DNA from 4 places in the Streptomyces sp. NBC_01635 genome. Region 4 is predicted to be linked to each of the others. Evidence: riboswitches for the same ligand, from Rfam matches in the RefSeq annotation. Region 4 holds a riboswitch; each other region holds the start of a gene.

Region 1 (4,056 bases), 550 kb from region 4:
GAGCACCTCACCGAGAACGAGGCCGCCGCCATGGCGTTCATCCTGCTGTTCGCGGGCTTCGAGACCACCGTCAACCTCATCGGCAACGGCACCTACGCCCTCCTCACCCACCCGGGGCAGCGCGAGCGCCTGCAGACGTCCCTCGCCGCCGGGGAGCGCGGACTGCTGGAGACCGGGGTGGAGGAACTCCTGCGCTACGACGGGCCCGTGGAACTGGCCACCTGGCGGTTCGCCACCGAGGCGCTCACCCTCGGCGGGCAGCACATCTCGGCCGGCGACCCGGTCCTCGTCGTCCTGGCCGCCGCGGACCGCGATCCGGAGCGGTTCGCCGACCCCGACACGCTCGACCTCGCACGGCGCGACAACCAGCATCTGGGGTACGGCCACGGCATCCACTACTGCCTCGGCGCTCCCCTGGCCCGTCTGGAGGGCCAGACCGCGCTCGCCACGCTGCTGACCCGCCTGCCGGACCTCGAACTCGCGGTGGACCCGGCCGAACTGCGCTGGCGCGGCGGACTCATCATGCGCGGACTGCGCACACTGCCGGTGCGATTCACCGCGCCGCCGATGTGATGTCGCCTACGAAGCACCGTGTTCGGCACGCGTTCCGAAATGACCCGGATGGTCGTCGAGTCCGCTCCGGGCGGGCCTCCGGCGGCCCTCCGACGGCCCTTCACCCTCGCGCAAGTGACCGTCAGGTCCGCTGTGGACACGGTCCGTCGAACCTGGACGGGACCGGCACAAAAGTGACGCCCAATCAGTTCTGTGATCTGCATGTGATCTGCGCGGCATGAACTTGTGACAAGCGTTCGACTGCGGATACGTTCACCCATCAAGCGCGGCGTCCCGCTTTTGCGGTACCACAGTTCGAATCGCCGTGCGAGCAACCGTTGTCTGCGAAAGGTCTCCGCATGCTCTCCGGGAACGGTCGTCACCGTCGCCCCCGCCAGGCTCCGGCTCTCCTCGTCGCGGCCGGAGTGACCGGCTCGGCCATCGCGATTCCCCTCCTCGGGGCCGGCGCGGCCAGTGCGGCCGACGGCTCCACCTGGGACCGCGTCGCCGAATGCGAGTCCGGTGGCTCCTGGAGCCAGAACTCCGGTAACGGTTATTACGGCGGCCTGCAGTTGACCCAGGCCGACTGGGAGAAGTACGGCGGCCTCGACTATGCGACCAGCGCCGACCAGGCCAGCCGCGGCCAGCAGATAGCGGTGGCCGAGAAGATCCTCGCCGACCAGGGCGTCGGCGCGTGGAGAGCCTGCGGGCTGCTGGGAGGCCTGGGCCAGGACTCGCCCGTGCTCGACGTCGGCACCGGTGCGGAGGGCGGCTCGTCGGGCAAGTCCGGTTCCGAGAGGTCCGCCACCCCGTCGCCGTCCCAGTCCTCCGGCTCCTCGTCGGACGCGAAGGGCGCCAAGGGTGCAAAGGGTGCCGCGGACGGCAAGGAGAAGGAAGAGGGTGCGGACGGATCGGTCGAGCCCGACGCCTCCCCCTCCGCCTCCCCGTCTCCCTCCGCCTCGGCCAAGGATGGCGACTCGGACAAGTCGGGCGATAAGGGCGAGGCTTCGGGATCGGCCGACGGTGAGAAATCCGGCAGCGGCCGCCATCGCGGCGCCAGCGCCGAGGAAGAGGTGCGTGAGGACCGTGACGCCGGATCCTCCGGCCGGCACGCCTCGCGCGGCGGTCTTGGCTTTGCGCGCGGCCTTGACGGCTCGTCCCCGTCGAGCGGCTCCGGCACGGGCGCCGGGAGCGACTCCTCGGCCGCCGCCGACTCCCTTGCCTTCGGCGACGGATGGCTCGCCGAGTACAACGGAGGGGGCGAGGTCCTGGGCGCGGCCGTCCCGAACCTCGTCCTTCCCGGTCAGGCGCTCGCGTTCGGGTCCGAATCGGACAACAGCTGATATCCGGGCGGCAGTCGGGCGACAGTCGGGCGGCAGGGTTTTCCCGGCCGAGCCGCGGCCGAGCCGCGGCTCGGCCGCGGCTGGGAACCGTCCGGGCGGTGACTGGGCGGCAATCGAACCGGCGGGCGAAAAAGTGCCTCAAAAGCGCCAGTTGAGGTCATAGTTCGCGACGAATGTCCGATTTAAAGGCGATGAGAGATAGGTCTCAGAAGCCCTGATCGTCTTTGATAATCCGCTGAGCCCGTGTCTACGGTCGTGACCGCTCGTCAACGCGGGCCCCGGCTGCCGCCACGCCGAATCCTGCCAGTGGCAGCACGGGAACAGTCGACGCGTCATGCGCCGTAGGCAGGAGCGGGGGACCCAAGGTAGGCGCCGAATCCGGTGAGGAATGCCGGATGCGGCTAGGGGTGAAGTCGTGTCCCGTGAGGGACGCGGCCGGGCAACTCAACCGGCCCGAACCCGACAGCTCACCTCGTAGGCGTCGGTGAGGGGATCCTTCATGCTGTTTTCCGGCAAGGGCAAGCACCGTCGTCCGTCCAAGGCCACCCGTGTCATCGCCGTCGCCGGCGTCACCGGTGCCGCCGTCGCCGCCCCGCTGATGGCGGCCGGCAACGCTTCCGCCGCCACCGCCTCCGAGTGGGACGCCGTCGCCCAGTGCGAGTCCGGCGGCAACTGGTCGATCAACACCGGCAACGGTTACTACGGCGGCCTGCAGTTCTCCGCCTCCACCTGGGCCGGCTACGGCGGCACGGCGCACGCCGGCACCGCCGACCAGGCCAGCAAGGCCCAGCAGATCGAGATCGCCGAGAAGGTCCTCGCGGGCCAGGGCAAGGGCGCCTGGCCGGTCTGCGGCAAGGGCCTGTCCAACGCCGCCTACAGCGGTGGCGGTTCCACCGAGGGCTCCGGCAACCAGAGCTCCGGCAACCAGAGTTCCGGCAACCAGGACAGCGGCTCCTCGCAGCAGTCCCAGCAGCAGGAGTCCCCGAAGCAGAACACCGAGGCCGCTCCCGAGCGTTCCGCCGAGCAGAAGGCCTCCCGCTCCGACGAGCGTCCGGCCGCCAAGAAGACCGTCACCACCCCGACCGGCGAGAAGGTCGAGAAGGGCGACGGCGAGTACAAGGTCGTCAAGGGCGACACCCTCAGCTCGATCGCCTCGGAGCACGACGTCAAGGGCGGCTGGGACAAGCTGTTCAAGCTGAACGACGACATCGTCGAGGAAGCCGACCTCATCTACCCGGGCCAGCAGCTGCACCTGAAGTAAGGCCGCAGTCGCACGTCCCGTCCCCGCCCCCCACGGGGTCCTGCCCCGCCCCGGTGCGTATCCCCCGTACGCGCCGGGGCGGGGCCTTTCCGTGTTCGGTGCCGGCTCCGGTACGTCCGCGGTGCCGGAGCCGGTCCGTGCCCGGTGCCGGAGCGGGCCTTCCGTCCCCCGGTTTTCCGATACCGCCTTTGTTCCGTTCGGAAACAATTTACTCTCGGTTCTGTCCGCGAAGCGGCCGACCGGATGGCCGATCGCGCCGAGCCGGATAGGCTCGGGTCCGCAGGGCCCCGTGGCCCCGCTGAACCACGTCACATCCATGAAGGAGATGCTCGTGCCGTCCATCGACGTCGTCGTAGCCCGGGAAATCCTGGACTCCCGAGGCAACCCCACGGTCGAGGTCGAGGTCGGCCTCGACGACGGCAGCACGGGTCGTGCCGCCGTCCCGTCCGGCGCCTCCACCGGCGCCTTCGAGGCCATCGAACTCCGTGACGGTGACCCCGACCGTTACCAGGGCAAGGGCGTCGAGAAGGCCGTCCTCGCCGTCATCGAGCAGATCGGCCCGGAGCTCGTCGGCTACGACGCCACCGAGCAGCGCCTGATCGACCAGGCGATGTTCGACCTGGACGCCACCGACAACAAGGGCTCCCTCGGTGCCAACGCCATCCTCGGCGTCTCCCTGGCCGTCGCCCACGCCGCCTCCGAGGCCAGCGACCTGCCCCTCTTCCGCTACCTGGGCGGCCCCAACGCGCACCTGCTGCCGGTGCCGATGATGAACATCCTCAACGGCGGTTCGCACGCGGACTCCAATGTGGACATCCAGGAGTTCATGATCGCCCCGATCGGCGCGGAGTCCTTCTCCGAGGCCCTGCGCTGGGGCACCGAGGTCTACCACACGCTGAA
Region 2 (4,056 bases), 970 kb from region 4:
GGGCCGCCCCCTTCAAGGTCCGCGACGCCAGCGAGGCGAGACGCGGCCGGGCGACGACGAAACCGTGCGCGCGGCGGGCGGGCTCGCGGCGCAGCAGCTGAAGCGCGGCGCCCAGACCCGGACGCGTCGCCTCTCCCTCGTAGACGGCGCGTTCGCCCGTCTTCAACGAGTCCTTGTACTCGGCCGGGCCGCGGCCCATGTCGAGCAGGCCGATGCCCTCGCCGGCCGCCGCCTCGGCCATCCGCAGATGCAGTACGAGCCCCGGCGAGAACTTCGCGAACTCCGGGTCGTACGCCGGGAACCAGCAGGCCAGCACCGAGGCCGAGCGCAGACCGAAGTGGGCCGCTACGGGACGGTCCCCGGCGTACAGGACGGACAGCGTGCCCGTGCACTCCGGAGCCCGGGTCCCGGCCAGGCGGCCCACGAGCCGGGTGATCCACTCCTGCGCGAACCGGTCGCGGCGCCCGGTCCTGCGGTACTGCGCCGACTTCCACCCGATGAGCGCGCGGAGCGCGGCCGGTTCGCGTTCGTCGAACACGAACCGCACCGGTCCGGCCTGGCGGCCGAGCCGGCGCTCCTTGGCCAGGGTGGTCTTCAGGAACTTCGGCGACTGGCCGCGCAGTACGGACTCGTAGGTCTCGTAGCCCTTCTCCACGTCGATGACGAAGGTGGCGTGCTCCTCGGCCGCGTGCGGGACGAACAGGGCCTGGTCCGCCTCCAGGTTGTCGAAGGCGAAGCTCGACACCGAACAGGCACGGAGCAGTTCACCGGCCTCCAGCGCCAGACCCGGACGCAGCACGGCGCCCTGGCAGTCCGAGACGCCGAGCCCGATCGCCCGGCCCTGCCCCAACGCGCCCCGCTCGTAGGGCAGGAACCCGGCCGGTTCGGCGGACGCCCCCTCGTACAGCACCGCCACCCGGGCCCCGGGCCGCACTCTGGACACGGCGGCGGCGAACTCCGGTTCCATGAAAGGGCTGCGCGGTGCCTCCGTCGCGGCACGCAACTCACGCCACCGTTCCCGCTCCCCCTCGCCGAGCTCCTCGAGCCTCAGCACACGTGTGCGTCCACTGCTCACCTGACCCCCCGATCAAGTCCCCCCTGGACACTTGGAAGGTACCGCCCAAGACCACAAGGGCGGTAGGTAGCGGAGCATGTTGTTGCCAAGTGGTACAGAGGCCGCGGATGGTGCCCCGGGCGCGGCACCTCGGGCGAAGCAGGGGGAGCCGGTCCGGACGGAACCGGCGGGACGGGGTGAGACGGGCCGGGCGGGGCCGGGCGTGGTGAGTCGGGCGGGCGCGGTATCCGTATTCTCTGATCATGGCCGCACCCCCCGATTGCTCGCTCATCGCCACCGACCTGGACGGGACGCTGCTGCGCGGCGACGACACCCTCTCCGACCGCTCCCTCGCCGCGCTGGCGCTGGCGGCGCGGGCCGGTGCCCGGCACCTCGTGGTGACGGGGCGCCCGGCGCCCCGAGTGCGGCCGCTCCTGGACGACCTGGGCGCCACCGGGCTCGCGGTCTGCGGACAGGGCGCGCAGGTGTACGACGCCGGCGCGGACCGGCTGCTGTGGTCGGTCACCCTGGACCGGGAACTGGCGGAGACCGCGCTCGGCAAGATCGAGGCCGAGGTCGGGGAGCTGTACGCCGCGGTCGACCAGGACGGGGTGGACGGACTCACCCTGATCGAACCGGGCTATCTGATGCCGCACCCGACGCTGCCCGCCGTGCGGGTCGAACGACGGGACGATCTGTGGGTCCGGCCGATCAGCAAGGTGCTGCTGCGCCATCCCCACCTGACCGACGACGAGTTGGCGGCGACGGCCCGTTCGGCGGTCGGCTCGCTGGCCACGGTCACCATGTCGGGTCCGGGCACCGTGGAACTCCAGCCGTGCGGTGTGACCAAGGCGACCGGTCTCGCACTGGCCGCCGAGCACCTGGGGCTGGAACCCGGGCGGACCGTCGCCTTCGGCGACATGCCCAACGACATCCCGATGTTCGACTGGGCGGCCCACGGGGTCGCCATGGCCAACGCGCACCCCGAGCTCAAGGCGGTGGCCGACGAGGTCACCACGTCGAACGAGGACGACGGGGTGGCCGTCGTCCTCGAGCGGTTGTTCGGCGGAGCGGAACCGTACGTGCCCCCACACGTCCTGCCCCGCCCCAGGTCCGGGAGGGTGCCCCGGTAGGCCTCGGTGCCGCCGGTGTGGCCGGTGCCCCCGGCGTTCCGGTGTCCCGGCGTCCCGAGGGGCCCGAGGGGCCGGGCGTCTCAGTAGGCGCCGAAGACGTTGTCGATGGAGCCGTAGCGGTCCGCCGCGTAGTTGCAGGCCGCCGTGATGTTCGCGACCGGGTCGAACGGGTCGAAGGTCGTGCCGGGTACGTGGTACGCCCGGAAGGTCGGGTCGATGACCTGCAGCAGGCCCTTCGACGGGGTGCCGGCCTTGGCGTTGGAGTCCCACAGGTTGATGGCCTGCGGGTTGCCGGACGACTCGCGCAGGATGTTGCGGTGGATGGAGTCGTAGCTGCCGGGGATGCCGTGCTGCGCCATGACGGTCAGCGACTCGCGGATCCAGCCGTCGAGGTTGTCCGGGTACGCGGTCACGGTGCCGGCGGCGGACGTCGTGGCAGCGGCGGGCGCGGCGGAGGCGGCGGTGGCGCCGAACAGTGGGAGGGCGACCGCCGCGACACCGGCGACGGCGACGGAGCGGACGAGGCGGGAGCGGCCGAAGCGGCGGGGCAGACCGGATGCGGTCATGTCTGTGTTCCTCTCCTACGCCTGCGAGGTGAGCTGTCGGGTTCGGGCGGGAGAGTGCCCGGCCGTGCCCCTGCGGGCATGGCTTCACCCCGAGCCGTTCCGGGTGCGAACCGGTCCGGCGGCTTACCTGGGTCCCCCGCTCCTGCCGTGAGTGGGTTCATCGATGGGTGGCGCGGGCGGTGGCAGGATTCGGCGTCCGCCCGACAGGCCGGGAACGTATGCGAGTGCACTTGTCGGGAACAAGTGCGCCCGTCACAGAACGCGCTGCTTGATCTTGTATCGGGGTGTTTGCGGCACTTGGCCCTTTGCGGGCGCCAAGGGTCAACTCGCTTTCGGGGCAAGGGGAAACGTCGACGGGCGCGAGGGGTGAGCGCACCGAGGGGTACGTGACTCACTTCACTGGCCGCACCGCGCGTTCACATTTGCCACCAGGAGGGATGTACTTGGTAATTGCGGCAAATCGGGCGCCTGGGCGGGCAGGATGGTCTGCGTGCCGGATCGCGCGCCGGATCACGTGCCGGATCGTGGTTCGGGTGTGCCCCGGGAGTGGATTCCGGGGGTGGGTCGTCATGCCCGAAAGGCGTTGAATATCCTTTGTTGTCAACTGATCAGAAAAGATCGGATTGTGATCCGATATTGGAGGGTGCCGTGAGACGCCGTGCACGCGTGCGCAGGTGAGTCCGGGGAATGTGGGTGCTGGCGGTGATCGAAACATGACCGGATACGCTGACTCGAGTGATGTCAGCGACCTATCGACAAACTGTGCAAGACGTCTAAGCGCCAGTGGACACCAGCAGACAGGAGACCCCTCGTGACCGTCGTCGGGCCGTTCGGGCTGAGCGTGCGGGACCAGGCTCTGGAGACCGATGTCCTGGCCGGAATGACGGCTGTCGAGGAAGGGCTGCTCGAGGCCACGAAGAGTGAGGTCCCCTTCATCACCGAGGCCGCCCAGCACCTGGTGCGGGCCGGCGGCAAGCGGTTCCGGCCGCTGCTCGTGATGCTCGCCGCCCAGTTCGGCGACCCCTACGCTCCCGGTGTCGTGCCGTCCGCCGTGGTCGTGGAGCTGACCCACCTGGCCACGCTGTACCACGACGACGTGATGGACGACGCCGCCGTACGGCGCGGGGTGCCCAGCGCCAACACCCGCTGGGGCAACTCCGTCGCGGTCCTCACCGGCGATTTCCTGTTCGCGCGCGCGTCGCACATCCTGGCCGACCTCGGACCGGAGGCCGTACGGGTGCAGGCCGAGGCGTTCGAGCGGTTGGTCACCGGTCAGATCCTGGAGACCGCGGGGCCGCAGGAC
Region 3 (4,056 bases), 3.7 Mb from region 4:
CCAGGTCTCCGGCGACCATCTGGAGGTGATCAAGCTGATCCCGCCGCTGATCATCGGCGAGCGGGAGGTGGACCGGTTCGTGGACGCCTTCACCGCGGTCATGGACGATGCCCACGACGGCGGTCTGGTGTGGGAGTTCGGCAGGACACTGGTGAAACAGGCGGTCGCCGACCGGTGAGACCGTGACGTTCCGCAGGCCGGGCGCTTTTTGCCTGTGAGGCAAACGATTTGCCCCACAGGCAAAGATGCGCCTGAATGGAGTCATGAGCTCCCCCGAGGCCGAGCCGTCGGCCGGACCGGCCGCCGCGCTCCCCGCGGTCGCGCCGCAGCTGCGCGCCCTGAGGCGTCGGGCCTCCCTGACGCTGGAGGCCGCCGCCCGCGACGCGGGGCTGTCGCCCGCCCATCTCTCCCGGCTGGAGACCGGGCAGCGCCAGCCCTCGCTGCCGATGCTGCTCTCCCTCGCCCGTATCTACGGTACGACGGTTTCCGAACTGCTCGGTGAGACGACCGCCGACCGCGAGGCGGTGACGCGCGCCGGTGACATGGAGCCGACCTCCGTGGGCGGTTGGACGTACCGGCAGGCCGGTTCCCCCGGGCGCGGGATGCAGGCCCTGCGGGTCCAGGTCCCGTACGGGGCCCAGGGCGACATCGTGCGGGTCCACCCGGGCGAGGAGTGGCTGTACGTCCTCAAGGGGCGGCTGCGGCTGCGCCTCGGGGACGCCCTGCACCGCCTCGCCCCGGGGGACAGCGCGCACTTCGACTCGCTGACCCCGCACCGTATCGCCGCCGAGGACCCCGACGGCGTCGAGCTGCTGTTCGTCCACACCCTGCTGCAGAGCCCCACGGCCGCCCTGTGCCTGGGCCCCACCCAAGGAGATGTGTCATGAAAGACCTGGAGGAGAAGTTTCCCCGCGCCCTGTGGGTGAGGCTGTTCGTCTACGTGGTGGTGGGGCACCTCTTCGCGGGTTTCATCTATCTGCTGTTCGAGCTGGGTGCGAAGCAGTAGTCCCCGGACGGACGCGGCGGGAGCCGAGTGATTCCGTGATCCCCCGGCCGAGCACCTGCTCGGCCGGGGGATCACTCAGTCCAGCATGCGCTCGCGCAGCCGCTCCCGGTTCTCGGGGGTGAGCCCGAGTCCCTGCTCGAGGTAGGGGTCCACCCCGCCCCAGGTCTCCTCGATCGTCTCCAGCGCGGCCGACAGGTACTCGGCGCGGGCGTCGAACAGGGGGTCGAGCAGTTCCATGACCTCGGGGGAGTAGGCCGAGGCGGAGGTGCCGCTGCGGCGCACCTTGTAGCGGCGGTGCGCGGCGCTGGACTTCAGGTAGTCGTCGTAGATCGCGTCCCGTTCCACGCCCAGCGCGAGCAGCGTCACCGCCACCGACAGGCCCGCGCGGTCCTTGCCCGCCGCGCAGTGCATCAGCGCGGGCACACTCTCCTCGGCGAGCGAGAGCAGCACCTGGGAGTGCTCGGCGGTGCGTTGCCTCACCGTCATGCGGTACGAGGCGATCATCCGCTCCGCCCCCTTGCCGCCGGCGAGGATCGAACGGAGCTGGTCCAGGTCCCCGTCGCGGACCATCCTCCAGAACTCGGCGCCGTCGGCCGGGTCGCTCAGCGGCAGGTTCACATTGCGCACGCCGGGCAGTTCGATGTCCCGCCCGTCCAGCTTGTGGTCGGCCGCGTTGCGGAAGTCGAAGACGGTGTGCAGCCCCAGGGAGGACAGGAAGGCGGCGTCCTCCTCCGTGGCGTGCGCGAGATGGCCACTGCGGAACAGCGCCCCGTGCCGCACCCGGCGGCCGTCGACGGTCGGCAGACCGCCCACATCACGGAAATTGCGCACTCCGGTGAGCTCGGGTTCGGTCGACGGGATCTGCTGCGTCACGGGGGCCCCTCTCCCACTCTGCGCCGCCGGCGCGTCGGCGGCGGGCGTCACCCGACGATACGACATGCCGAGCAGGGGCGATGAGGTGGCGACGGGGCCGTCGGAGTGGAGGCAGGGCCGTCCCGGGGAGCCCCGGTGCGGAGCCGCCGGCGCGGACGGACCCGTGCCGCCGGCCTCACGCCCCGACCCGGCCGAACCGTCCAAGGATTCACCTATTGGTACGTTCTGTCCGTTTAAGGAGTTTCGCCATAACGTGCCACCATAGAGGGGGAGATGGGAATGGGGTGGTGAGCATCGTCATAGAGGTGACGATGTGTTGTCGCCATGTTCACGTAATTCCGGCATTTCGCAAGGGGGTTCGGGGGGTGTCGAAAATTCTGGGCGACTCTGGGTGACGGTTTTCAGGGCAATGGATCACGAAAGCACACCTTCGGTCAGAAGATCGTGCTTGTCCCTTTGCGTCTCGGTCGCCTACGTTCGCCATCGATCCGGACGGACGCCTAATCCTGCCGCTGTCCGGAACCTTCACCCTCTGACCCGTATATGGCAGGAGCGGGGGACCCACAGGTACGACTGCCTGTTCCGGTCTCCGGAACGGCTTGGGGTTAAGTCGCGTTCTCGACGCGGCCGGGCATCTCCAGTCCGCACCCGACAGCTCACCTCGTAGGCGCCGGAGAGGAAATTCGTCATGCCCGCAAAGGGTAAGCACCGCCGTCCCAGCGCTTTGCGTTTCACCCGTTCCATCGCCGTCGCCGGGACCGGTGGCGCCGTACTCGCCCTGCCGCTCCTCGGCGCCACCGGAGCGAGCGCCGCCACTCCGCAGGCCGCCCCGGAAAAGGCCGTCCAGTCGTATTCCGTCGCCGGCAAGGCGTCTGACGGCGTGAAGGCGGACGGTGGCAGGAACGGCGAGGTCCGCACGTACATCGTGAAGGGCGGCGACTACCTGGCGAAGATCGCCGAGTCCGAGAACGTCGACGGTGGCTGGAAGCAGCTCTACTCCGACAACCGTGAGGCCGTGGGCGACGACCCGTCGCTCATCCACCCCGGCCTGAAGCTCTCGGTCGACGGCAAGGCCGCCGCGACCAGTGCGCCGAAGAAGCCCTCTTCTTCCGAGACGCCCTCTTCATCTGCTCCGTCGGCTCCGTCCTCCGCGTCGAAGCCGACGACGGCCGGCAAGGCCTCCGGGCAGTCCGCGCCGAAGTCCTCCTCCGGCTCGACCACCGCGAAGCAGGCCGCGACCACCTCCGGTTACAGCTCGCCGGTGCCCGGCGGCGGCCTCGGCACCGCCTACAAGGTGGCCGGCAGCATGTGGTCCAGCGGCTACCACACCGGTGTCGACTTCGCCATTCCGACCGGCACCTCCCTGAAGGCCGTGGGCGCGGGCACCGTCGTCTCCGCCGGCTGGGCCGGCTCGTACGGCAACCAGGTCGTCATCAAGCTGAACGACGGTTACTACGCCCAGTACGCCCACCTGTCCTCGCTCTCCGTCTCGGCCGGCCAGACGGTGAGCGGCGGCCAGCAGGTCGGCCTCTCGGGCTCCACCGGCAACTCGACCGGTCCGCACCTGCACTTCGAGATCCGCACCACGCCGAACTACGGCTCGGACCTGGACCCGGTCTCCTACCTCCGCGGCAAGGGCGTCTCCATCGGCTGACCCCCGAGGCAACCTGCCTGACGCGCCGAAAGGCCGGACCCCGATCCCCGGGTCCGGCCTTTCGTGCGTCCGGTGCGCCCGGTGTGCTCATAAAGGTGGAGGGGTGGGGAATGCCGGGGGTGCCGGGGGTGTTCCGTGCGTCACGTTGCTCGCCGATCAACGTCCCTGCCCGGAGGGCTATTCCGGATTGGCCGATGCTTCGCGAGTGGCTTATCTCACCGTCCGTCAATGCCTTCCTACGGTCGCGTAGGTCACATTCGAAGGTGAATCATGTCCGGTTGTGGCAGACGATTCGAAGAATGACAGCAAGGCAGTGATCGGGTCGTACGTGGCGGTGGGGGACAGCTTCACCGAGGGCGTCGGCGACCCCGGTCCCGACGGGGCATTCGTCGGCTGGGCCGACCGATTCGCGGTGCTTCTCGCCGACCGGCGTCCCGAAGGCGACTTCCGGTACACAAATCTCGCGGTGCGCGGAAAACTGCTCGACCAGATCATGGCCGACCAGCTTCCGCGGGCCGTCGAA
Region 4 (4,056 bases):
TGGCGGTGGCACACCGTACGGCTTCCCTCCGCAGGGGGACACACCGGGTGCAAGACTCTCTTCGCCCGACCCAGCCCGCCCCAGCCCAGTTCTGGCTCTGCCCAGCCCGGCCCGCCGTCCCCGTCAGGAGCACCGTCGATGCCTCACCCGTACGTCCTGCTGTCCGCCGCCGTCTCGCTCGACGGGTATCTCGACGACACCGGCCCCGAACGGCTGCTGCTCTCCGGCCCGGAGGACTTCGACCGGGTCGACGAGGTGCGGGCGTCGGTCGACGCGATCCTGATCGGCGCCGGCACGATCCGCGCCGACAACCCCCGGCTGCTGGTCAACGCGCCCGAGCGGCGTGCCGCCCGGGTCGCCGAGGGCCGCCCCGCATACCCGCTGAAGGTCACCGTCAGCGGCTCGGGCGACCTGGACCCGGCGGCACACTTCTGGCACACCGGCGGCGCGAAGGTCCTCTGCACGACCGACAAGGGCGCCGAACGCGCCCGCGCGCACGGCATCGCCGCCGACATCGTGCCGCTCGGCGCCGAGCTCGACTGGCGGCGGCTCCTGACGCACCTGTACGACGCGTACGGCGTCCGGCGGCTCATGGTCGAGGGCGGTGGCCTGATCCACACCCAACTCCTCACCCAGGGGCTCGCCGACGAGCTCCAGCTGGTCCTCGCCCCGCTCTTCGTCGGCGACCCGGACGCCGCCCGCCTCTTCGGCCCCGGCGCCTACCAGGGCGGTCGGCTGCGGCTGTTGGAGACCCGCCCCATCGGTGACGTCGTCCTCATGCGCTACGAGCCCACCGCCCCCGGCACCGGCCCGCTCCCCGTAGCCGCCGACCACCACTGGCTGGCCCTCGCCTGTGAACTCGCGGACCGGTGCCCGCCCTCGGAGACGGCGTTCAGCGTGGGCGCGGTGGTCGTGGCGGCCGACGGCACCGAACTGGCGCGCGGCCACTCCCGGGAGGGCGGCGACCCGGTGGTGCACGCCGAGGAGGCCGCCCTCGCCAAGATCGACCCCGCGGACCCGCGGCTCGCGACCGCCACCGTGTACTCCAGCCTGGAACCCTGTGCCCGCCGCACCTCCCGTCCGGTGCCCTGCGCCCGGCTGATCCTGGACGCGGGGGTACGGCGGGTGGTCACCGCGTGGCGGGAGCCGGACACCTTCGTGGCGGGCGCCGACGGCAGTGGGGCGCTGGCCGCGGAGGGAGCCACCGTCGTCGTCCTGCCGGAGCACAAGGAGGCCGCCGAGGCGCCGAACCGCCATCTGACCGGCCGGTGACGGAGGGGCGGGGATCATGTGTGTGCGGAGTGCCCTGCGCATGCCGTATGCTGGTTACACAACGACGCGGGGTGGAGCAGCTCGGTAGCTCGCTGGGCTCATAACCCAGAGGTCGCAGGTTCAAATCCTGTCCCCGCTACTGAAGGCCGAGGGCCGGAACCCGAAAGGGTTCCGGCCCTCGGTCGTTCCCGTTCCCGCTTCTGTTCCCGTTCCCGTCCTCCGGCCCGTCTTCCGGCGGAGGTTTCGAGAACGCGCTCTCCGGGCCCTCCCCGCCGATATCACGCCGGGTGATCGGGCCGCCCCGCTGCGCATAACAACTGATGTACTGTCAGATGCGGTGTGACGAATGAGGGAGAGTCAACTCGCCCGTTTTGAGGCGGTCGTGATGCTTAAGTCCGTGCGGGAATCGTTAACGATCAAGAGGAACGGCTTGGAATAAGAGCCCTCCGTCTATTAACGTTCGATAACGCAGCGCGGTCGTCCCAGCCGTCACACGAGTCGGCTCCGTGCGCACGCGCCGAATCCCGCAAGGGAACCGGGGAACCAACATTTTGGGGTGAATCGCGTAGATGCCCCCGTGGAGACACGGACGGTTACGCGCGTAGGAGACCTTCCTGCTCCGAACCCGTCAGCTAACCCGGTAGGCGAGAAGGAAGGAAAGGAGTGCGCCCACGTGGCGTCGAACCGGCCTGCCCCCGAGGCCCCCTTCATGCCGAGCCAGCGCGACAGCGACACCTTCGGCTACGGCAGCATCCGCACCGACGAGGGCCCCTTCGAGGAGTGGAACCCCACTGCGGAGTCCCTTCCTCCCGTGCGCGGCCGGCATCGCGTCGGCAAGCAGCGCGGCGGAGGCCTCGCCCGTAGCTCCACCGTCCTGGGCGTCGGTGTCATAGCCGCGGTCGCCGGTGGCGGCATGGCCAGCGCCCAGACCGGCAAGCCGCCGGTCTCGATCTCGATGCCGGACCTTCCCTCCGTCGGTTCCCTCATCTCCGACGAGGAAACCCCCCAGGGTTCCGCCACCCCGCTCAGCAGCATCGGCACGGTCGCCGACGAGGTCGAGCAGGGCAGCACCTCCGACGCCGGCGAGGTGCTGCGCGCCCGGATCATGGCTCAGGTCGAGCAGCAGCAGAGCCAGGCCGAGGACAAGGCCGCCGCCGAAGCCGCCGCGAAGGCGGAGAAGGAGGCCAAGGAGCAGGCCGCCGCCGCGAAGAAGGAGGCGGAGGAGCAGGCCGCCGCCGCGAAGAAGGAGGCGGAGGAGGAGGCCGCGAAGAAGGCCGAGGCCGAGCGTCTCGCCGAGCTGGCCACGCAGTACGCGCTGCCGACCTCCTCGTACACCATCTCCTCGACCTTCGGTCAGGCCGGCGCCTACTGGTCCTCCGGCCAGCACACCGGCCTGGACTTCGCCGCCCCCACGGGCACGCTGATCAAGGCGGTCCACACCGGCACGATCACCTCCGCCGGCTGGGACGGCTCCTACGGCTACAAGACCGTGCTGACCCTCGACGACGGCACCGAGATCTGGTACGCCCACCAGTCCTCCATCAACGTCAGCGTCGGTCAGCAGGTCAACACCGGCGACGTGATCGGCCGCGTCGGCTCCACCGGCAACTCCACCGGTGCCCACCTCCACCTGGAGGTCCACACCGGTGGCGCCGGCTCGGGCATCGACCCGCTGGCCTGGCTCCAGTCGAAGGGCCTCACCGTCTGAGAACCCGGCCCCGGCCGGTCTTCGCGCGCTCTCGCAGCCACAGCCCCGGCAGTCCTGACGACGACCCCCCGACGTCAGGACTGCCGGTTCGGCGTTTCAGGGGCGGTACGGGTATGCGTACGGGTTCGGCCCGGACGCCGGGTACCCGGGGTGCGCGAAGTGCGCGGGGTCCACGGCGCCGTACCTCCCGTACGGCCCGTATCTCCCGTACGGCCCGTACCCCTCGTACGCCCAGGGCGAGCCGTACGGGCCGTACACCGGCCAGGGCGGGACGGGCGGTGCGGTGACCCGGGCCGCGTGTTCCAGGGCCGGGCGGGCCGTGTCGCGGCGCCGCCACAGTTCCCGCAGCAGCTCGTGCTCCCGCGCGGCGAAGTCCGTACCCACGCCGCCGCGGCGCCCCCGGCGCCGCAGGAACGCCAGCGCCGTCGCGTACGCCCCGTACTGCGCCACCGCTCGGGACGCGGCCCGGCCGCCGTGCCCGCGCGCGTACCGCCGGGCGACGCGCCGGGCCCGCATCGAGCCGAGCGCGTAGGGCTGGGCCGGGGTCAGCCAGCCGGCCCTGACGTAGGAGGGCAGCTCCTCCCGTACGGTCCGCAGCCCGCGCTGCCGGGTCCACACCACCAGCCAGGTCAGCAGGCCGAACGACGGCACCATGAACGCCGCGTACACGGCGAAGAAGCCGTACTCGCCGAGGGTCGAGGAGACGTTCCACAGCGCGTGCAGGCCCATCGCGAGCAGCAGGCCGCCGAGCGGGAGCAGGAAGCGCACCGGGCGCCGCCGCCCGGTGGCGAGCGCGGCCGCCCCGAAGCCGATGCCGGTGAGGGCCGTGAAGAGCGGGTGCGCGAACGGCGCCATGACGACGCGGACGAAGAACGTCGCCGCGGTGACGGAGGAGACGCCGCTGCCGCCGGTGAGCTGGTCGGTGCCGAGGTAGAGGATGTTCTCGGTGAAGGCGAAACCGGTGGCGGTGATCCCGGCCAGCACCACGCCGTCGAGGATCGTGGTGAAGTCGCGTCTGCGGAACAGGAAGACCAGCAGGACGGCGGCGGCCTTCGCGGACTCCTCCACGACCGGGG

What was found. Region 4 has a riboswitch for cyclic di-AMP ahead of OHB56_RS20235 (M23 family metallopeptidase). Riboswitches for the same ligand answer to the same signal wherever they lie in the genome.
Region 1: it holds a riboswitch for cyclic di-AMP, as region 4 does, so the genes downstream of both, OHB56_RS17640 (transglycosylase family protein) here and OHB56_RS20235 (M23 family metallopeptidase) in region 4, are expected to answer to the same signal.
Region 2: it holds a riboswitch for cyclic di-AMP, as region 4 does, so the genes downstream of both, OHB56_RS24870 (transglycosylase SLT domain-containing protein) here and OHB56_RS20235 (M23 family metallopeptidase) in region 4, are expected to answer to the same signal.
Region 3: it holds a riboswitch for cyclic di-AMP, as region 4 does, so the genes downstream of both, OHB56_RS37000 (peptidoglycan DD-metalloendopeptidase family protein) here and OHB56_RS20235 (M23 family metallopeptidase) in region 4, are expected to answer to the same signal.

What each region holds. Positions count from the first base shown of each region.
Region 1 is NZ_CP109277.1:3,798,947-3,803,002, reverse strand. Features, by position in the region: gene OHB56_RS17650 (cytochrome P450) at 1-573, shown strand, start outside; gene OHB56_RS17645 (transglycosylase family protein) at 912-1,895, shown strand; cyclic di-AMP (ydaO/yuaA leader) riboswitch at 2,223-2,391, shown strand; gene OHB56_RS17640 (transglycosylase family protein) at 2,395-3,156, shown strand; gene eno (phosphopyruvate hydratase) at 3,488-4,056, shown strand, end outside.
Region 2 is NZ_CP109277.1:5,321,037-5,325,092, forward strand. Features, by position in the region: gene OHB56_RS24860 (GNAT family N-acetyltransferase) at 1-1,054, opposite strand, end outside; gene OHB56_RS24865 (HAD family hydrolase) at 1,318-2,187, shown strand; gene OHB56_RS24870 (transglycosylase SLT domain-containing protein) at 2,268-2,753, opposite strand; cyclic di-AMP (ydaO/yuaA leader) riboswitch at 2,759-2,921, opposite strand; gene OHB56_RS24875 (polyprenyl synthetase family protein) at 3,565-4,056, shown strand, end outside.
Region 3 is NZ_CP109277.1:8,006,775-8,010,830, forward strand. Features, by position in the region: gene OHB56_RS36980 (aspartate aminotransferase family protein) at 1-178, shown strand, start outside; gene OHB56_RS36985 (XRE family transcriptional regulator) at 264-887, shown strand; gene OHB56_RS36990 (DUF6126 family protein) at 884-1,006, shown strand; gene OHB56_RS36995 (tyrosine-protein phosphatase) at 1,082-1,879, opposite strand; cyclic di-AMP (ydaO/yuaA leader) riboswitch at 2,399-2,564, shown strand; gene OHB56_RS37000 (peptidoglycan DD-metalloendopeptidase family protein) at 2,568-3,533, shown strand; gene OHB56_RS37005 (SGNH/GDSL hydrolase family protein) at 3,847-4,056, shown strand, end outside.
Region 4 is NZ_CP109277.1:4,352,947-4,357,002, reverse strand. Features, by position in the region: gene OHB56_RS20245 (dihydrofolate reductase family protein) at 139-1,272, shown strand; tRNA gene OHB56_RS20240 (tRNA-Met) at 1,338-1,411, shown strand; cyclic di-AMP (ydaO/yuaA leader) riboswitch at 1,778-1,934, shown strand; gene OHB56_RS20235 (M23 family metallopeptidase) at 1,946-2,980, shown strand; gene OHB56_RS20230 (PrsW family intramembrane metalloprotease) at 3,077-4,056, opposite strand, start outside.